DNA from 3 places in the Bradyrhizobium sp. AC87j1 genome. Region 3 is predicted to be linked to each of the others. Evidence: predicted binding sites of a transcription regulator. Region 3 holds the regulator's gene; each other region holds the start of a gene.
The links. The regulator PhoB, encoded in region 3, activates phosphate uptake and scavenging genes when phosphate is short. The targets are predictions, from matches to a motif close to TGTCATNNANCTGTCAT.

Region 1 (4,805 bases), on a different contig from region 3:
AGAACACCTCGCAATTGTCCGAGGCGGATATTGCGGCGATGGCGGACTATCTCAAATCGCTGCCGCCGGTCGACGGTCCGCCGCGGCCCAAGCGCAAGGAAGCTGGTTAGCTCAGCTGGCGCCGAACGCCTTGAAGGTGATGATAGTGAGGGTGTCCTGGATGCCCGGCAGCACCTGCACCTTCTCGTTGACGAAATGGCCGATGTCGGTGTCCTTGTCGACGTAGAACTTCACCAGGAGGTCGTATTGGCCGGCCGTGGAGTAGATCTCGGAAGCGATCTCGGCTTCGGCAAGCGCATTGGCGACCGTATAGGACTGGCCGAGCTTGCATTTGATCTGGACGAAAAAAGGAACCATCGCGAGCACTCCGAAAGCGTATCTGGCGGCTAATAGGCCAAACCCGGCACCATTTAGCAAGCGGACTTGCCGGCCACCGGATGCCGGTCCCTCGCCTAGGAGGTCACCACGGCCGCGGCGAATGCGTCTCTGAGCCGCTGGGCGAGTTCGACCTTGCGATAGGGCTTGGTCAGCACGATCGCCTGCGCATGCGCGTGGCCCTGCTCGACCAGGGTCTCCAGCGCGTAGCCCGAGGTGAACAGGACCGGCAGACCGGGGCGAATCCGGCGCGCCTGGTCGGCGAGCTCCCAGCCGCTCATGCCGCCGGGCATCACGATGTCGGTGAACAGCATGTCGATACCGGGCTCGGTGCGCAGCTGCTGCAAGGCCTCCTTGCCGTTGACCGCGGCAACGACGCGATATCCGAGAGCTTCCACCCTGCGAATGGCGGAGGAGCGAACGAACGGATCGTCCTCGGCGATCAGGATCGTCTCGTATCCTCGGGGCGCCGCGTCCTCGCCATCGGAAAGCTCGGCGTGCGATGATCCGATGTCCGCGCGCGGCAAATAGATCCGGACCGTCGTCCCAAGGCCCGGCTCGCTGTAGATCGAGACGTGGCCATTGGATTGCTTGGCGAAGCCATAGACCATGCTGAGCCCAAGGCCCGAGCCCTTGCCGACCTCCTTGGTGGTGAAGAACGGTTCGAAGGCGCGCCGGGTGACCTCGGGCATCATGCCTTCGCCGTCGTCGGTGATCGAGATCAACACGTAGCTGCCGGATGCGACTTCGGGGTGAAGGGCGCGATAGTCGTCGTCGAGTGTCGTCAACTCCGTGCTCAGGGTCAGGTGGCCACCGGCCGGCATGGCATCCTGCGCATTGAGCGCAAGGTTGAGCACGGCGGATTCGAGCTGGGCCCGATCCGCGAAGGCCACGATCGTGCCGGGCCTGGAGGCCGTCCGGATCTCGATGTCTTCGCGCAAGGTGCGCTTGAGCAGCTTGAACATGGACTCGAGCAGGCCGCGGCAATCGATCGTCTGGGGCTGCAGCAACTGGCGGCGACTGAATGCGAGCAGACGCTGCGTCAGCTCGGCACCCCGTTCGCCCGACTGGCAGATGTCCTCGGAAAAGCGGCGCAGGTCGGGCCTCGCCTTGAGCTGCTCGCTCAGATGCTCGGCGTTGCCGATGATGACGGTGAGCAGGTTGTTGAAGTCGTGGGCAATGCCGCCGGAGAGCTGACCGACCGTCTCCATCTTCTGCGCCTGCTGGAGCTGCTGCTCGGTCAGCTTGCGCGCGGTCAGGTCGTGGACGATGCCGACGAAGATCAATTCGCCGTCCTGCCGGGTCCGGCCGACCGACACGTCCATCGGAAAGGTCGATCCGTCCTTGCGCAGGCCGATGGCCTCGCCGGCGGTCGCGAAATGCCTTGCGTGGCTGTCGGGCGCCGTTCCCGCCGCGGGCATCAGCATCCCGACGTTCCGGCCCATGACCTCGTCGGCAGAGTAGCCGAACAAGCGCTCGCAGGCCGGATTGAACAGCAGGATCCGGTCCTGCGCGTCTAACAGGATGACCCCGTCGACCGCGGTCTCGACGATCGCGGTGAGGCGCGCCACGCTCTCGCGCATTGCGCGCTGGGCGTCGCTGACCTGCTGGAGCAGGAGCGTCGCGTCCCGGCTCTTGATCTCCTCCTCCTCGAGCGCTGCCTGGACCTGCCGCAGTTCGAACGGCGAGGGGATCGTCAGGATCTTCGGCAGCAGCGGCCAGAGCGCGCCCGCCGTGACCACGGATGCCACCGCGGTCGCCGCCTTGACCATGCCCTCGATGCCATAGACCGGGACCCAGAGCGTGTAGATCGACAATACATGGGTGAGGCCGCACGCCATGATGAAAATCGCGAAGGCCCAGTAGACCCAGCCGAACCTGAGGTCGCGCCGCTTGGTGACCAGAATCGCAAGGGCAAACGGAATCGAAAAATAGGCGGCGGCGATGCAGGCGTCGGAAACGACGTGAAGCCAGATCAGCTCAGGCTCCCACAACAGGCAGATGCCGTGCGGCGACAGCATGGACGAGTCGAGGAGACGTTCAAAAAAGGCCCACATCATTCCACCCCAAGATTCCGTTCCAGGCGGCTTGCGGGCCGGGAGCCCGCAATATGGGTGTCGCTGGACAGTTCCACTCTCACTTCGCGCTCTTCGGCGAAGCAGGTGAGGTTCGAGACTATACCAAGGGTCCAGCGCGGTTGCATTTTCAAGTCCGCACGATTGCGGGGCGAGTCGGCCCGCTGTTTGCCTGATTCGCAGGGAATACACGGCGTCGCGAATCACTGTCGGACACGGCTCGGCGCGCTTGCCGGTGTTCCACGGCCGCGCTAGGACAGGCCATGGCGGTGTCCGTATCCAGCAAAGGTGTCCGGCGATGACGACCCCGGTCGCACTCACCATCGCGGGCTCCGATTCGAGCGGCGGCGCCGGCATCCAGGCCGACCTGAAGACCTTTGCCGCGCTCGGCGTCTATGGTGCCTCCGCCATCACCGCGCTGACGGCGCAGAACACGCGCGGCGTCACCGGCATTCATGCGGTGCCGGCCGAATTCGTCACCGCGCAGATCGATGCGGTGTTTTCCGATCTCGACATTGGCTCGGTGAAGATCGGCATGGTGGCCCAGGTCGCCAGCATCGATGCAATCGCGGCCGCGCTGTCGCGCTGGAAGCCGAAGCACGTCGTGCTCGATCCCGTGATGGTGGCGACCTCCGGCGACCGCTTGCTCGCCTCCGAGGCCGTCGACGCGCTCCGCACAAAACTGATATCGCTGGCGTCGGTGATCACGCCCAATCTGCCGGAAGCCGCGGCCCTGCTCGACGAGCCGGTCGCTGCAAGCGAGGCCGAGATCGAAAGCCAGGGGCGTCGCCTGCTGGCGCTCGGCTGCCGTGCGGTCCTGATCAAGGGCGGACACGGCGAGGGCGCCGAGAGCACCGACTATCTCGTCACGTCCGAAAGCACGATCGCGCTTGCGGCGCCGCGCGTTGCCACACGCAACACCCACGGCACCGGCTGTTCGCTATCGTCGGCGGTCGCGGCGGAACTCGCCAAGGGCGAGGATATGGAAAGCGCCGTGCGCAACGCCAAGACCTGGATCAGCGCGGCCATCGGCGCCGCCGACCGCTTCACCGTCGGTCATGGCCACGGGCCGATCCATCATTTCCACAAGTTCTACTGAGGCGGGCACCATCTGAGCGCACGCCTCGTCCTTCGAGACGACCGCTGCGCGGTCTCCTCAGGATGAGGCTAAGCAGCACCGTGCCCATTGAAACTTCTGCCGCGCATTCGGCCCTCATCCTGAGGAGCCCGCCTAAAGCGGGCGTCTCGAAGGATGGCCCCAGGAACCGTTCTCAAAGGGAAGCGCGGGGTCCTTGCGGCCCCCTGCGGCGCCATGTCGCCTGATTGTCGCATGCGACTGATATTCGCGGGGAGGGCGAGGCAAGGCGTGATTCGTATCTGAAGGTGCCTCAAAAGTTCAATCGGTCATCCCCCTGTCACGGGACATTGTTACAGGCTGGCGCATGGGAAGTTACGATGTGAGTGACGAGAGCCCGGAGCGGCGCTTTCGCACGTTGTTCATCTCCGACGTTCATCTCGGAGCCCGCGGTTCTCAAGCCGATCTTCTGCTCGACTTCCTGCGTTACCATGATGCCGACACGATCTATCTCGTCGGCGACATCGTCGACGGCTGGGCGCTGAAATCGAGCTGGAACTGGCCGCAATCCCACAACGACCTCGTGCAGAAGCTGCTGCGCAAGGCGCGCAAGGGCGCCAAGGTCGTCTACATTCCCGGCAATCACGACGAGTTCCTGCGCAACTATTACGGCACGCATTTCGGCGGCATCGACGTGGTCGAGAACACCGTCCACACCGGCGTGGACGGCAAGCGTTATCTCGTCATCCATGGCGACATCTTCGACCTCGTGGTGCAGAACGCGCGCTGGCTCGCCCATCTCGGCGACAAGGCCTACGACTTCGCGATCCAGATGAATCGCTTCGTCAACTTCTTCCGCCGCTTGTTCGGCGTGCCCTATTGGTCGCTGTCGCAATGGGCCAAGCAGAAGGTCAAGAACGCCGTCAATTATATCGGCGCGTTCGAGCAGGCTCTTGCCGCCGAGGCGCGGCGCCACGACGCCGACGGGGTGATCTGCGGCCACATCCACTACGCCGTGATCCGCGACGAGGGCGGCATCCGCTACATGAATTGCGGCGACTGGGTCGAGAGCTGCACAGCCCTGGTCGAGCACGACGACGGCCATTTCGAGATCATCACCTGGGCGGATCATTTGCAGAAGCCGGCAGCCGTCCCGCAGGTTGCAGCCAGAGCTGCATAACAGAGGCCGCCTGATGCGCATCCTGGTCGCGACCGACGCCTGGCACCCGCAAGTCAACGGTGTGGTTCGGACGCTGACCAAGCTCGCCGACGCCGGCAAA
Region 2 (4,805 bases), on a different contig from region 3:
CTACGGCCTGCTCCTGACCTTCGGCATCGCGCTGATCGTGCAGGGCGTGTTCCAGAACTATTTCGGCTCCTCCGGTCTGCCTTACGCCATTCCGGACCAGCTCAAGGGCGGCATGAATCTGGGCTTCATGTTCTTGCCGATCTATCGCGGCTGGGTGGTCGTGTTCTCGCTTGTCGTGTGTCTGGCGACCTGGTTCCTGATCGAGAAGACCCAGCTCGGCGCTTACCTGCGCGCCGCCACCGAAAATCCGACGCTGGTGCGCGCCTTCGGTATCAACGTGCCGCGCATGATCACGCTGACCTATGGTCTCGGCGTCGGCCTTGCCGCGCTCGCGGGCGTGCTCTCGGCGCCGATCAACCAGGTGCGGCCGCTGATGGGCGCCGACCTCATCATCGTCGTGTTCGCGGTGGTCGTGATCGGCGGCATGGGTTCGATCATGGGCTCCATCATCACCGGCTTCGCGCTCGGTGTGATCGAGGGTCTGACCAAGTATTTCTATCCCGAGGCCTCCAACACCGTCGTGTTCGTGCTGATGGTGCTGGTGCTCTTGGTGAAGCCAACGGGATTGACGGGAAGGGCGGCCTGATATGACAACCCTGACGGACGACACGCTGCCGGTGACCCCTCGCGCGATGCGCGACGAGATGATCGCTTTCGTACTGATGGCGCTACTGCTGGCGTCGGTGCCATTCACGGGCGTCTACCCGTTCTTCGTGATGCAGGCGCTGTGCTTTGCGCTGCTCGCCTGCGCCTTCAATCTGCTGATCGGCTATGGCGGCCTGTTGTCGTTCGGCCACGCCATGTTCCTGGGGACCGCCGGCTATTGCTGCGCGCATGCGCTGAAAGTGTGGGCGTTGCCGCCCGAACTCGGCATCCTCGTCGGCATCGCCGCGGCTTTCGTGCTCTCGCTGATCACCGGCTACATCTCGATCCGCCGCCAGGGCATCTATTTCTCGATGATCACGCTGGCGCTGTCGCAGCTGCTGTACTTCATCTACCTCCAGGCCCCGTTCACCCACGGTGAGGACGGCATCCAGGGCATCCCGCAGGGACGCATGTTCGGCGTCTTCGATCTGTCCAAGCCGACGGTGCTCTATTACGTCGTGCTGGTCGGGTTTCTCGCCGGCTTCCTGTTGATCTACCGCATCATCAACTCGCCGTTCGGCGAGGTGCTGAAGTCGATCCGGGAGAACGAGCAGCGCGCGATTTCGCTGGGCTACCGCACCGACCAGTACAAATTCCTGGCCTTCGTGCTGTCGGGAACGCTGGCGGGTTTTGCCGGTGCGCTGAAGGTGTTCGTGGCGCAGAACGCCTCGCTCACCGACGTGCATTGGTCGATGTCGGGCGAGGTCGTGCTGATGACGCTGGTTGGCGGCCTCGGAACCATCTTCGGTCCCGTGGTCGGTGCCTTCGCGATCATCGCCATGCAGCAATATCTCGCCGGCTTCGGCCAGTGGGTGACCGTGATCCAGGGCTCGATCTTCGTGGTCTGCGTGCTCACCTTCCGCCGCGGCGTCATCGGCGAAATCGCGCATTACTTCCGGCGATCGCTCTAAGTAGCTGATTCAAAAACGGTTTACCGGCCGTCTGAAAGCGGTGGATGATCCGGCTCCGCGGGCGTGAGATGACACGCGCGCGGATCGAAAATGGTCTATGACAGTTTCATGACGGCCCGACAGGGCCGGGCCATTTCCAACCGGTAGCCTACCCCCATGATGCGATGGTTTCGTGCTTTCCTGCCCAAGGAAGAACGGTTCTTTGACCTGTTCGACCGGCATGCCCAGACGGTGATCCAGGGCTCCATCGCGCTCCAGGGCATGCTGAACGGGGGCGAGGAGACGCCGGTCTATTGCCAGCGCGTCAACCAGTTCGAGAATGATGCCGACAACATCACCCGAGAGGTGCTGACGGCGGTGCGCCGCACCTTCATTACCCCGTTCGACCGCGGCGACATCAAGAACCTGATCACGTCGATGGATGACGCCATCGACCAGATGCAGCAGACGGCCAAGGCGGTGATGCTGTTCGAGGTCCGCACCTTCGAGCCGTCCATGCGCGAGATCGGCGGGCTTCTGATCGAATGCGCCAATCTGGTCGGCCGCGCGCTGCCGCTCATGCAGTCGATCGGCCCGAACGTCGCCATGCTGACGGCGATCACGGAGGAGCTCGGCAAGCTCGAGGGCCGCGTCGACGATCTCCACGACATCGGTCTGAAGGAGCTGTTCCTGAAGCATCGCGACGGCAATGCGATGGACTTCATCGTCGGCGTCGAGATCTACGACCACCTCGAGAAGGTGGCGGATCGCTTCGACGACGTCGCGAACGAGATCAACAGCATCGTCATCGAGCAAGTTTAGGGCAGGCCGCTGTGGATGCCGCGTTGGGTCTTCCCGTCCTGGTCGGCTTGATCGCCGTCGCGCTGCTGTTCGATTTCCTGAACGGCCTGCACGATGCCGCCAATTCGATCGCGACCATCGTCTCGACCCGCGTGTTGCGGCCGCAATTCGCGGTGTTCTGGGCCGCGTTCTTCAATTTCGTCGCCTTCATGGTGTTCGGCCTGCACGTCGCCCAGACCATCGGCACCGGCATCATCGATCCCTCGATCGTCGATGCCCAGGTGATCTTCGCGGCCCTGGTCGGCGCCATCGTCTGGAACCTCGTGACCTGGGCGCTCGGCATCCCGTCCTCGTCCTCGCATGCGCTGATCGGCGGGCTCGTCGGCGGCGGCATGGCCAAGGCCGGGATCTCGGCTGCGGTGTGGAGCGGATTGACCAAGACGGTGCTGGCGATCGTGCTGTCGCCGCTGATCGGCTTCCTGCTGGCGATGATGCTGGTGGCGATCGTGTCCTGGGCCTCGGTGCGCTCGACGCCGTTCGCGGTCGACCGCGCCTTCCGTATCCTGCAATTCGCCTCCGCCTCGCTCTATTCGCTCGGCCATGGCGGCAACGACGCGCAGAAGACCATGGGCATCATCGCGGTGCTGCTCTATTCGCAGGGCCATCTGGGCAGCGACTTCTCGGTGCCGTTCTGGGTGGTGCTGTCCTGCCAGGCGGCGATGGCACTGGGCACGCTGATGGGCGGCTGGCGCATCGTCCGCACCATGGGCCTGCGCATCACCAAATTGACCCCGATGCAGGGCTTTTGCGCCGAGACCGGCGGGGCCGTGACTTTGTTCATGGCGACCTATCTCGGGGTTCCCGTCTCCACCACGCACACCATCACCGGCGCCATCGTCGGCGTCGGCGCCGCCCGCCGCGTCTCGGCGGTGCGCTGGAACGTTGCCAGCTCGATCGTCTATGCCTGGGTCATCACGATCCCGGCCTCGGCCATCGTGGCGGCGCTGACCTGGTGGGCGGTCAAGATCTTCGTCAAGTAACCAGCTTCAGCCCGACGATGCCGGCGACGATGAGCCCGATGCTGGCAAGGCGGAGGGCCGTGGCCGGCTCGCCGAACAGGATGATGCCCAGCGTTGCGGTGCCGACCGCGCCGATGCCGGTCCAGACCGCATAGGCGGTTCCAACGGGTAGGGATTTGAGGGCGAATCCGAGCAGGACGACACTGCCGGCCATGGCCGCGAGCGTGACGACGGACGGAACAAGCCTGCTAAAGCCCTCGGTGTATTTCAGGCCGATCGCCCAGGTGATCTCGAGAAGGCCCGCGACGAACAGGATGCTCCAGGCCATGACGACCCTCCATTCAAGGCAGGGGCGTCCCCGCGGCTGATGTGCTGATGGGCCGGGGAGGTCGTCCTCCCCCCAAGGCCAGTATGGCCAAGGCCGATATGGGGCTGGCCGGAAGGCTCCGCAATCACCAAATGAGGCTTGATCAGGCCCGTTTTCCCTGCCACACGCTCCCGCCATGTCCGACATCGCCACCACCACAGCCGAATCGCCGGCCCGTTCCCCGCTTGCCGCTGAAGTGGCGCGGCGGCGCACGTTTGCGATCATCTCCCATCCCGACGCCGGCAAAACCACGCTGACCGAAAAGCTGCTGCTGTTCGGCGGCGCCATCAACCTCGCCGGCCAGGTCAAGGCCAAGGGCGAGCGGCGCAACACGCGATCGGACTGGATGAAGATCGAGCGCGAGCGCGGCATCTCGGTCGTGACCTCGGTGATGACCTTCGAGTTCGAAGGGCTCGTGTTCAACCTGCTGGACACGCCGGGCCACGAGGACTTTTCGGAGGACACCTATCGCACGCTCACGGCGGTCGATTCCGCCGTGATGGTGATCGACGCCGCCAAGGGCATCGAGGCGCGCACCCGAAAGCTGTTCGAGGTGTGCCGTCTTCGGGATATCCCGATCATCACCTTCATCAACAAGATGGACCGCGAGAGCCGCGACGTGTTCGAGCTGCTCGACGAGATCGAGAAGACGCTGGCGCTCGACACCACGCCGATGACCTGGCCGGTCGGACGCGGCCGCGACTTCCTCGGCACCTACGACGTCGCCAATGGCGGCGTGCGCCTGCTCGAAGGCGGCGGCGCCAAGACCGGCGCAGCGCAGCAGATCGAGATCGCCGAGCTCGCCAAGCTGAATGCCAATCTCGACGTCTCCGCCGTGAAGGACGAACTCGAGCTCGTCACCGAAGCGTCAAAACCGTTCGAGCTCGACGCGTTCCGCGAGGGCCATTTGACGCCGGTCTATTTCGGCAGCGCGCTGCGCAATTTCGGCGTCGGCGACCTCTTGGAAGGTCTCGGCAAGTTCGCGCCCGAGCCGCGCGCGCAGGACAGCGACCAGCGCAGGGTCGAGGCCACCGATCCGCGCATGAGCGCCTTCGTGTTCAAGATCCAGGCCAACATGGATCC
Region 3 (4,805 bases):
ACATCACGTCAGGTGTGACGCCGGTGCGCCGATAGGCGAACAGATCGCCGGCGCGGCCCATGCCGGTCTGCACCTCGTCGAAGGCGAGCAGCAGGCCCTTCTCGTCGCAAAGCTGGCGCAACGCCTTGAGGAAGGTCGGCGTTGCCGAGCGCACGCCGCCCTCGCCCTGGATCGGCTCGATCAGGATGCCGGCGGTGTGCGGGCCGATCGCCTTCTTGACGGCCTCGATATCGCCGTGCGGCACCTGGTCGAAGCCTTCCATGGGCGGGCCGAAGCCTTCGAGATATTTTGCAGAGCCAGTCGCGGCGAGCGTTGCCAGGGTGCGGCCGTGGAAGGCGCCTTCGAAGGTGATGATGCGATAACGTTCCGGATGCCCCTTGGAGAAGTGATGATGGCGGACCAGCTTGATCACACCCTCCAGCGCTTCGGCGCCCGAATTGCAGAAGAACACGAAGTCCGCAAAGCTCTCGTTGCAAAGCCGGTTGGCGAGCTTCTCGCCATCCGGGCTCTGGAACAGGTTCGACATGTGCCAGAGCTTCGTCGCCTGCTCCTGCAGCGCCTTGATCAGATGCGGGTGGCAATGGCCGAGCGCATTCACAGCCACGCCCGAGGTGAAATCGAGATAGCGATCGCCATTGGTCGCGATCAGCCAGCAGCCTTCGCCGCGCTCGAAGCCGAGGTCGGCTCTGGCGAAAACGGGGAGCAAATGCGGCGCTGCGCTGTTAGTCATGATGTCACTTGAATGTTGAGGACGGTGTGACGCGTGCATTGCGCAACGCACCATCGACCGGCCCGGAAAACGAAACGTGCCGCCTTTTAAGGGCGGCACGCGGGACTATCTTATGCTTGGCAAGACGGGTGTCAATGCCGCCCGGAAAGCCTCGGGAAACGCTGAATCCGTAGTCTTGCGGTGCCGATTTTGCGGGTTTTCACCACGGAACATGTGGAAGCGAGTCGGCGGACTCTTGCGCGGGAGTCACGCCATATTGTAGCGTTTGGATTGTCAGATACGACATCTCGTGCAGCGGTTCTGATCTCAAGAGTCCTCATGTACCGGCGTAAGCGTTCGGGCGTCAGTCACGCGCCCGGCGAGCCTTAAGGGATTCTGGCGGCACGGGTTTTTGAAGGCTTAGGCAATCGCTGCGAGGCCCCAGGATGGCTGGCGCGTAGCGAGGGAAAGGGTGCAATGACGGTTTTGACCTGGTCCGACGATCGCGTCGAGCAGCTGAAAAAGCTCTGGGAGGCCGGACTTTCGGCCAGCCAGATCGCAGCTGAGCTCGGCAATGTGACCCGCAATGCCGTGATCGGCAAAGTGCACAGGCTCGGTCTGTCCGGCCGCGCCAAGAGCCCTTCATCGGCAGCGCCCCGGCCGCGCAAGGCGCGTCCCGCGCAGCACTTGATGCGGGTGACCCGCCCCATCGCGCGCGGCAACACCGCGCTGGCACAGGCCTTCGAGGTCGAGGTGGAGGCTGAACCGGTCACCTACGACAACGTGGTGCCGATGAGCCAGCGGCTGTCGCTGCTCGAGCTGAACGAGGCGACCTGCCACTGGCCGGTCGGCGATCCCTCGAGCCCGGATTTCTTCTTCTGCGGCGGCAAGGCGCTGTCCGGCCTGCCCTACTGCGCCCAGCACTCGCGCGTGGCGTATCAGCCGGCGGCGGATCGCCGTCGCGCCCCGGCAAAGCCGGGCCCGCGCTGAGCACGGCCTCAGGCGACATTGAGACAAAGAAAAGCGCGCTGGCCGGCGCGCTTTTTTGTTGGCTTATCGCGAGCAAACCTTACGTCTGCTCCGCCTTCGCGAAGCGATCGTCGAGCGCGTAGCCGGCGCCGCGGACGGTGCGGATCGGGTCCTGCTCGCGGCCGAGATTGAGCAGCTTGCGCAGGCGGCCGATATGGACGTCGACGGTGCGCTCGTCGATGTAGATGTCGCGGCCCCAGACGCTGTCGAGCAGTTGCTCGCGCGAGAACACGCGGCCGGGATGCTCCAGGAAGAACTCCAGCAGGCGATATTCGGTCGGACCGAGATCGATCGGCCGGCCCGAGCGCGCCACGCGGCGCTTGTCGCGGTCGAGCTCGATGTCGCCATAGGCCAGCACCGTCGCGAGCCGCTCAGGACTGGCGCGGCGCAGCAGGCCTTTCACGCGCGCCAAAAGCTCCGGCACCGAGAACGGCTTGACGATGTAGTCGTCGGCGCCGGTCGCAAGTCCCCGCACCCGCTCGCTCTCCTCGCCGCGCGCGGTGAGCATGATGATCGGCAGCTGCTTGGTGTCGGGCCGCGTGCGCAGGCGGCGGCACAGCTCGATGCCTGACAGGCCCGGCAGCATCCAGTCGAGCACGATCAGGTCCGGGATGTGTTCCTTGAGGCGGGTGTCGGCGTCGTCGCCGCGCATGACCGTCTCGACGTCATAGCCGTCGCCTTCGAGGTTGTAGCGAAGCAGCTCGGTGAGAGCTTCCTCGTCCTCAACCACCATAATGCGTGCGCCCATCGGGTCGTCGCTCCTTCAAGTCTTCAGGTATTCGGGACCGTCGTGGCGAAGGTGGTCATGTCGCCCTTCGGCCGCTTGTCGGTGATCGCCTGGCCCTCGATCATGTAGAACACGGTCTCGGCGATGTTGGTGGCGTGGTCGCCGATCCGCTCGATGTTCTTGGCGCAGAACATCAGATGGATGCAGAACGAGATGTTGCGCGGATCCTCCATCATGTAGGTGAGGAGCTCGCGGAACAGCGAGGTGCAGATTGCGTCGACTTCCTCGTCGCCCTTCCACACCGCCATCGCCGCCGGCAGATCATGTGCGGCATAGGCGTCCAGCACCGACTTGACCTGCTGCTGCACGAGGTCGGTCATGTGCTCCAGGCCGCGGAAGAGTTTCAGCGGATGGAAGTCGGTCTCCAGCGCGGCGACGCGCTTGCCCATGTTCTTGGCGAGGTCGCCGATGCGCTCGAGATCGGTCGCAACGCGCATGGCGCCGACGATCTCGCGCAAATCCACCGCCATCGGCTGGCGGCGGGCGATGGTGAGCACCGCGCGTTCCTCGATGCGCTTCTGCAGCGCGTCGAGCTCGGCGTCGATGGTGACGACGCGCTGGCCGAGCGCGACGTCGCGGCGGATCAGCGCGCCGACGGAATCGACGATCATGCGCTCGGCGATGCCGCCCATCTCGGCGACCAGGCGGGTGAGCTCCTGGAGGTCGGTGTCGAAAGCTTTTGCGGTATGTTCAGTACCCATGTCGCGTCTCCTCAGCCGAACCGGCCGGTGATGTAATCCTGCGTGCGCCGGTCGCTCGGCGACGTGAAGATCTTGCTGGTGTCGTCGAATTCGATCAGCTCGCCGAGATACATGAAGGCGGTCTTGTCGGAGACGCGCGCCGCCTGCTGCATGTTATGGGTGACGATCGCGATCGTGTAGTTCTCGGACAGTTCCTGGATCAGCTCCTCGACCTTGGCGGTCGAGATCGGGTCGAGCGCCGAGCAGGGCTCGTCGAACAAAATCACTTCGGGGCGCACCGCGACGGTGCGGGCGATGCACAGGCGCTGCTGCTGGCCGCCAGAGAGCGACAGGCCGGAGGCGTTGAGCTTGTCCTTGACCTCGTTCCACAGCGCGCCGCCGCGCAGCGCCTTCTCGACGCGGTCGTCCATCTCGGACTTCGAGATCTTCTCGTAGAGGCGGATGCCGAAGGCGATGTTCTCGTAGATCGTCATCGGGAACGGCGTCGGCTTCTGGAACACCATGCCGACCCGGGCGCGCAGCAGATTGAGGTCGAGCCTGGGGTCGAGGATGTTGGTCTGGTCGAGCATGAGCTGGCCGGTGGCACGCTGGCCCGGATAGAGGTCGTACATCCGGTTGAAGATGCGCAGCAGGGTCGACTTGCCGCAGCCCGACGGGCCGATGAACGCCGTGACGCGGTTGGCACCCAGCGTCAGGTTGATGTTCTTCAGCGCGTGGTGCTCGCCGTAATAGAAATTGAGATTGCGCACCGTCACCTTGGCCGGGGCTTCCGGCAGCGGCTGCGAGGCCAGATGAGCGTTGGAACTCATGGATACGGACAGGTCGGTCATTTTGCAGTCCTCTCGGCGCCGAGGATGCGCGCGCCAATGTTCAGGGCAAGCACGGTGAGCGTGATCAGCAGCGCGCCGCTCCAGGCCAGCTGCTTCCAATAGGCGTAGGGGCTCTGGACGAAGTTGTTGATGGTGACCGGCAGGTTGGCCATCGTCTTGTTCAGGCCGAGGCTGAAGAACTGGTTCGACAGCGCCGTGAAGAGCAGCGGCGCGGTTTCGCCGGCGACGCGGGCGGTGGCGAGCAGCACGCCGGTGATGAGGCCCGACCGGGCCGCACGATAGGCGATCCGCTTGATCACCAGCGAGCGCGGCAGGCCGAGCGCCGAGGCCGCCTCGCGCAGCGGGTTCGGCACCAGCAGCAGCATGTCCTCGGTGGTGCGCAGCACGACCGGGATCACGATGACGGCGAGCGCGAGCGCGCCCGCGATCGCGGAGAAGCCACGCATCGGCACCACCACCGCGCCATAGATGAACAGGCCGATGATGATCGAGGGCGCCGAGAGCAGGATGTCGTTGATGAAGCGGATCACCGAGGTCAGCCGGTCGTTGCGGCCGTATTCGGCAAGGTAGGTGCCGGCGAACAGGCCGAGCGGGGCGCCGATGCCGACGCCGATCAACGTCATGATGATCGAACCGACGATCGCGTTGCGCAGGCCGCCTTCGGTCGAACCCGGCGGCGGCGTATCCGCGACGAAGATCTCAAGATTGAGGCCGGCCAGGCCGTTGAAGAGCAGCGTGATCAGGATCAG

Region 1: CV770_RS36565 (UDP-2,3-diacylglucosamine diphosphatase) is a predicted target of PhoB. The motif match lies at 3,853-3,869, and genes of this name have one in related genera.
Region 2: CV770_RS38265 (DUF47 domain-containing protein) is a predicted target of PhoB. The motif match lies at 1,654-1,670, and genes of this name have one in related genera.

What each region holds. Positions count from the first base shown of each region.
Region 1 is NZ_PTFE01000127.1:2,335-7,139, reverse strand. Features, by position in the region: gene CV770_RS36585 (cytochrome c) at 1-110, shown strand, start outside; gene CV770_RS36580 (Lrp/AsnC ligand binding domain-containing protein) at 112-357, opposite strand; gene CV770_RS36575 (hybrid sensor histidine kinase/response regulator) at 453-2,396, opposite strand; gene thiD (bifunctional hydroxymethylpyrimidine kinase/phosphomethylpyrimidine kinase) at 2,749-3,549, shown strand; gene CV770_RS36565 (UDP-2,3-diacylglucosamine diphosphatase) at 3,893-4,705, shown strand; gene CV770_RS36560 (glycosyltransferase family 4 protein) at 4,719-4,805, shown strand, end outside.
Region 2 is NZ_PTFE01000148.1:1,038-5,842, reverse strand. Features, by position in the region: gene CV770_RS38275 (branched-chain amino acid ABC transporter permease) at 1-586, shown strand, start outside; gene CV770_RS38270 (branched-chain amino acid ABC transporter permease) at 588-1,556, shown strand; gene CV770_RS38265 (DUF47 domain-containing protein) at 1,713-2,357, shown strand; gene CV770_RS38260 (inorganic phosphate transporter) at 2,369-3,376, shown strand; gene sugE (quaternary ammonium compound efflux SMR transporter SugE) at 3,369-3,683, opposite strand; gene CV770_RS38250 (peptide chain release factor 3) at 3,859-4,805, shown strand, end outside.
Region 3 is NZ_PTFE01000033.1:60,945-65,749, forward strand. Features, by position in the region: gene CV770_RS18825 (aspartate aminotransferase family protein) at 1-730, opposite strand, end outside; gene CV770_RS18830 (GcrA family cell cycle regulator) at 1,187-1,699, shown strand; gene phoB (phosphate regulon transcriptional regulator PhoB) at 1,779-2,486, opposite strand; gene phoU (phosphate signaling complex protein PhoU) at 2,510-3,226, opposite strand; gene pstB (phosphate ABC transporter ATP-binding protein PstB) at 3,238-4,056, opposite strand; gene pstA (phosphate ABC transporter permease PstA) at 4,053-4,805, opposite strand, start outside.